DNA from 2 places in the Klebsiella sp. genome. Region 1 is predicted to be linked to the other one. Evidence: riboswitches for the same ligand, from Rfam matches in the RefSeq annotation. Region 1 holds a riboswitch; the other holds the start of a gene.
What was found. A riboswitch is a leader RNA that binds a small molecule or an ion and turns the genes downstream of it on or off. The one in region 1 is predicted to bind thiamine pyrophosphate.

Region 2: another riboswitch for thiamine pyrophosphate. It lies ahead of thiC (phosphomethylpyrimidine synthase ThiC); the one in region 1 lies ahead of QVF11_RS23085 (TenA family protein).

The regions. Positions count from the first base shown of each region.
Region 1 covers NZ_JAPUEW010000078.1:1,423-4,496, forward strand. Annotated here, with positions in the region: gene QVF11_RS23080 (Gfo/Idh/MocA family protein) at 10-1,182, shown strand; TPP riboswitch at 1,382-1,483, shown strand; gene QVF11_RS23085 (TenA family protein) at 1,549-2,244, shown strand; gene QVF11_RS23090 (ABC transporter ATP-binding protein) at 2,241-2,969, shown strand; gene QVF11_RS23095 (ABC transporter permease) at 2,966-3,074, shown strand, end outside.
Region 2 covers NZ_JAPUEW010000097.1:10,574-13,647, reverse strand. Annotated here, with positions in the region: gene thiC (phosphomethylpyrimidine synthase ThiC) at 1-1,637, opposite strand, end outside; TPP riboswitch at 1,723-1,836, opposite strand; gene rsd (sigma D regulator) at 1,891-2,388, opposite strand; gene nudC (NAD(+) diphosphatase) at 2,484-3,074, shown strand, end outside.

The sequences.
Region 1 (3,074 bases):
GATAACCACATGATTAACGGTACAAAACCTGTAGGCCGGTCGTTACGTTGGGGCATGGTTGGCGGCGGAGGAAGCAGCCAGATTGGTTATATTCACCGCTCGGCAGCGCTGCGCGACGGTGCGTTTACCCTGCTGGCAGGCGCATTCGATATTGATGCCGAAAGGGGGCGAGAATTTGGTCAGCAGTTGGGGGTGAGCGCTGAACGTTGCTATCCCGACTATAAAACCCTGTTTCGTGAAGAAGCGGCGCGAGAAGACGGTATTGAAGCTGTTTCCATCGCTACGCCGAACAACACTCATTACGAGATTTGCCGGGCGGCGCTGGAAGCCGGGCTGCATGTAGTCTGCGAAAAACCGCTGTGCTTTACTGGCGAAGAGGCCGATGCGCTGGTGGCGCTTAGCGAAAAGCAGCACAAAATCATTGGCGTCACCTATGGCTACGCCGGGCATCAGCTGATTTTGCAGGCCCGACAGATGATTGAACAAGGGCTGCTGGGCGAGATCCGTATCGTCAATATGCAGTTCGCACACGGTTTCCACAATCAGCCGGTAGAGCAGGAAAACCCCAGCACCCGCTGGCGCGTTGACCCGAAATTTGTCGGTCCCAGCTATGTCCTGGGCGACCTGGCCACGCATCCGCTGTTTCTGGCAGAAACCATGGCCCCGAAGCTCAACATTACCCGTCTGATGTGCTCTCGCCAGAGCTTTGTCAAAAGCCGCGCCCCGCTGGAGGATAACGCCCATGTGCTGATGGAATACGACAACGGCGCGATCGGCTCGATGTGGTGCTCGGCGGTCAACAGCGGTTCAATGCACGGGCAGAAAGTACGTATCGTCGGTGAAAAAGCCAGCCTGGAGTGGTGGGATGAACAGCCAAACCAGCTTCGCTATGAAATCCAGGGCGAGCCGGTGCGAATTCTGGAACGCGGGATGGCCTATCTCGATCCGCTAGCCTTGCAGGACGACAGGATCGGCGGCGGTCATCCCGAGGGGCTGTTTGAGGCATGGTCAAACCTGTATCGGCGCTTTGCTATCGCCATGGATGCGACCGATCGCCGCGATGCTGCGCTGCTGGAAAACTTCTGGTATCCGGATGCCAAAGCCGGCGCGCTCGGCGTGCATTGGGTGGAGAACTGCGTGCGTTCGGCGGATAAGGGCGCCAGCTGGGTTGAGTTTCGTTAACCTTCCGTGGGGACATTTGCCCGGTGGCGCTCACCGGGCCTGCAACGGCCTCGATCACCGTAGGCCGGGTAAGGCGTCAGCCGCCACCCGGCAAAATGTCGCACAAAACCACTTTCTCGTGCCACACTATCGTGACAACGTCACATAAAACCAACAAAATCACAGCATTGTAATCAAAAAGCGAATGTCGTATAACATTGGCCAAACCGAGGGGTGTCCCGTGAGGGCTGAGATGGCGTAAGCCGAACCCTTTGAACCTGATCTGGGTCATGCCAGCGAAGGGACGGGTTGGCATTTCCGCCAGTTTTGCGCCATTGCCTGTTCACACTTCAGCACGCCCGGATCTCCCTTTAATCAGGAGGTCCTGTGATTCTTCCCGCGTTTACTCAAGGTCTTTACGGTCATCTGCGCCAGCAGGCCGGTGATGACTGGCAACATTACGTCGCCCACCCCTTTTTGCGCCAACTTGCCGACGGCACCCTGCCCGAACCCGCTTTCCGTCGCTATCTGACCCAGGACTACCTGTTCCTGATCCACTTTGCCCGCAGCTATGCATTGCTGGTCAGCAAACTGCGTACGCTACCGGAAATGCGTACCGCTGCCGCGTCGATGAACGCCATCCTCGACGAACTCCCGCTGCATGTTGGCTACTGCAACAGCTGGGGGCTAAATGAGGTGACAATGGCCAGCGAACCTGAAGCCGCGGAAACCGTCAACTACACCCGCTACGTGCTGGATATTGGTTATTCCGGCGACGCGCTGGATCTGCTGGCGGCGCTGATGCCCTGCGTTGCCGGATACGCGGAAATCGGCCTCGGTCTGCTCCACGATCCCGCGACTAACATCACCACTAATCCTTACGCCTCCTGGATCCGTAACTACGGTGATGAGGGCTACCTGAACGGCGTCAATGCCGCCATTAGCCTGCTGGAAACGCTCTGGCAACAGCGCGGCGGCGAGGCACGTTTTGCTGAACTCAGCACTATTTTTACCACCGCCACGCGGCTGGAAGCTAACTTCTGGCAAATGGGGCTGAATGTCGTCACGGAGCGCCCGGCGTGACTGCGCCCGGCATTACGGTGCGTGGTCTGAGCCTGCGCTTCGGTTCGCGGCTGGTTTTCGACAATCTGACGTTTGATATCCCCGGCGGTCAGTGGGTTTCGCTGCTGGGGGCCAGCGGTGCCGGGAAAACCAGCCTGCTGCGCATTCTCGCCGGGCTGGCAAAAGCAACTGCGGGCGAGGTTCGCGCCAGCGATGGTCAACCGATAGCTAAACGGCTGGCGTGGATGGGGCAAAAAGATCTGCTCTATCCTTGGCTAAACGTGCGTGACAACGTCTCCCTCGGCGCGCGTCTGCGCGGGGAACGGGTTGATACCCAGCGGGTTGCGACTTTATTACAGCAGGTTGGCCTTGAGCATTGCGCTAATGACCGCCCGGCCTCGCTCTCCGGCGGTATGCGCCAGCGGGCGGCGCTGGCTCGCACCCTTTATGAAGACCGACCCATTGTGCTGATGGACGAGCCTTTTTCCGCGCTCGATACCATCACCCGCACGAAAATTCAGACGCTGGCCGCCGAGCTGCTGGTGAACCGCACCGTGGTACTTATCACCCACGATCCGATGGAGGCCTGTCGGCTAAGCCATCGCCTGTTGGTGCTCTCTCCCGCCCCCGGTAATATCGACGATTCACACCGCTTATCCGGCGTACCGCCGCGCGCGCCGGACGATCCGCAGCTATTAACCAGTCAGGCTGAACTGTTACAACAGTTAATAAGGGCTAACGGATGAGCGCAAAACTGTTTCGTGGCTGCGTGGTGTTCTGCGGCCTGCTATTGCTCTGGTGGCTGGCGAGCCGCAGCGGCATTCCCGCTTTCCTGCTGCCTTCTCCTTCGG
Region 2 (3,074 bases), on a different contig from region 1:
TCGAAGCGCGCTTTCGACATGGCGTTATCGCGGATCTGCGCGCCGGGATGGCCTTTGGCAAGGTCAGCTGCATGGGCGGCGATTTTGTAGGTAATCAGCCCTTGCTTAACGTCTTCTTTGTTTGGTAGGCCGAGGTGCTCTTTTGGCGTGACGTAGCAGAGCATCGCGCAGCCGAACCAGCCAATCATTGCGGCGCCAATGCCCGAGGTGAAGTGGTCATAGCCCGGTGCGATATCGGTGGTGAGCGGCCCTAAGGTGTAGAAAGGCGCTTCGTGGCAGTGTTCCAGCTCTTCGGTCATATTGCGCTGGATCATCTGCATTGGCACATGACCCGGACCTTCGATCATCACCTGCACGTCGTATTCCCAGGCAATTTTAGTTAGCTCGCCCAGCGTATGCAGCTCGGCAAACTGCGCTTCGTCGTTAGCATCCTGAATGGAACCTGGACGAAGGCCATCGCCCAGCGATAGGGAAACATCATAGGTGGCGCAAATTTCACAGATTTCACGGAAATGCTGATAAAGGAAGTTTTCCTGATGATGGGAGAGGCACCACTTCGCCATAATCGACCCGCCGCGTGAAACAATGCCGGTCAGCCGCCTGGCGGTCATCGGCACGTAGCGTAGCAACACGCCGGCATGGATGGTAAAGTAGTCAACCCCTTGTTCGGCCTGCTCCAGCAGCGTGTCGCGGAAGGCTTCCCAGGAGAGATCTTCGGCGATCCCGTTAACCTTTTCTAACGCCTGGTAGACCGGCACGGTACCGATTGGTACCGGACTGTTACGCAGGATCCACTCGCGGGTTTCGTGAATATAGCGGCCGGTCGACAGGTCCATCACCGTATCCGCGCCCCAGCGAGTGGACCACACCAACTTCTCGACCTCTTCTTCAATAGATGAAGTGACCGCTGAGTTACCGATATTGGCGTTAACCTTCACGAGAAAGTTGCGGCCGATTATCATCGGTTCTGACTCAGGGTGATTGATATTGGCGGGGATAATCGCGCGCCCGGCAGCGACTTCATCGCGTACGAATTCCGGGGTGATGTTCTCCGGCAGTCGTGCTCCAAACCCAACGCCGGGATGCTGGCGTCTCAACACTTCGCCACGAATGCGCTCGCGGCCCATGTTTTCACGGATAGCGATGAACTCCATCTCTGGGGTGACAACGCCCTGGCGGGCATAGTGCAACTGAGTCACGCATTTCCCGGAGATAGCGCGTTTTGGCGTTAGCAGGCCGGTAAAGCGCAGTTCGTCGAGGCCATCATCTGACAGGCGCTGTTTGGTATATGCCGAGCTGCGATCGCAGAGTTCTTCACAGTCGCCACGCGCTTCAATCCACGGCTGGCGGAGTTTTGCCAGACCTTGTTGGACATTGATTACTATCTCCGGGTCGCCATAGGGGCCGGACGTGTCATAGACAGGAATGGCTTCGTTAGCTTCATAGCGGGGATTATCTTTAGCGCCGCCGATGAGCGTCGGGCTCAGCTGAATTTCGCGCATCGGGACGCGAAGATCTTCACGTGAGCCGCGGATATAGATGCGTTGCGAATTGGGAAATGCGGTGCCTTCCAGCGTGTCGATAAAGCGCTGCGCATGTTCGCGTTGCTCTCGACGGGTCATTTTTGTTGTAGACATAGCTCATTCCAGGTGAACAGGATATGGCTTGTCAGACGACGGATGGAGTAACAGATGCGATCGGGCCCAAATGGGCTGACGCTAAATGCAGTTAACTCTTGTTCCCTTCGCAGGTATTAGCCTGATCAGGTTCCGCGGATCCCGAATTAACGGTCTCAGCCTTTTCCACTGTGGAAAATGGGCACTCCGACAAGATGACATCCCCTCTCTGAGAGGGGGAATGTATGTAAACTACTCGTTAATAGCGGACAACTCAAGCCGTCGGCGCGATATTGTCGCTGACGGGATCCTTTCGGCTGTGGGCGATGGCGAGGGCGATGAGTTTATCCTCCAGCGCAAAACGTGCTTCCAGCGCTTCGCCGATATCCGATAACGCCTGCTGAAACTCAAGGTAGTTATCGTGATCGATGGCATTTTCGAGGCAAGAGTCGTAGTCATCCATGATTTGCTGGGTGTTGGCTTGCAGTTGTGGATAAAGCTTAGTGGCGGTTAAAAGTGGCGTATCGCCTTCCAATTCGGCGATAAAGCGTTCATAAATACTAAAATGACCGGAGGAGAGATAGTCCACCAGACTTTGACAAAAATCATCCAGCGCCTTCTCATTAAGCCGCATAAATGATTCTTTGCCAGGTTTCAGGCCAACCAGATTGTAGTAAGCCACGAGCAAATGCTTACGTACTTGTAGCCAGCGATCGACCAGTTTATTGCTGCCTCCAACACGTTCCGTCAGGTTTTCCAGCTGGTTTAACATGGTTGACTCCGCAAGTTTTGAAGAGAAATACGTTGCTCACCAAAATGTAAATTTAATGTTAAAAGTGCCAGTAAAATGAAGGTAGTGCAATAGATATGGATCGTATTATTGAAAAATTAGATCGCGGTTGGTGGATAGTCAGCCACGAACAGAAATTATGGTTACCCGATGGGGAATTACCATATGGCGAAGCGGTAAATTTTAATCTTGCGGGGCAACTCGCGCTGCGCATAGGGGAATGGCAGGGCGAACCGGTGTGGCTGGTTCGTCAGGAACGTCGACATGAGATGGGATCGTTGCGTCAGGTGCTCGATCAGGATGCTGGCCTTTTTCAACTGGCGGGACGTGGGATCCAGCTGGCGGAGTTCTATCGCTCGCATAAATTCTGCGGTTATTGCGGGCATCCGATGCACCCCAGCAAAACTGAATGGGCGATGCTATGCAGCCACTGCCGTGAGCGTTATTACCCGCAAATCGCGCCGTGCATCATCGTTGCTATTCGACGGGATGATTCTATTTTGCTGGCGCAGCACACGCGCCATCGCAACGGTGTGCATACGGTGCTGGCCGGGTTTGTCGAAGTCGGTGAAACCCTGGAGCAGACGGTTGCCCGTGAGGTCATGGAAGAGAGCGGCATTAAGGTGAAAAACCTGCGCTACGTGACCTCCCAGCCGTGGCCGTTCCCG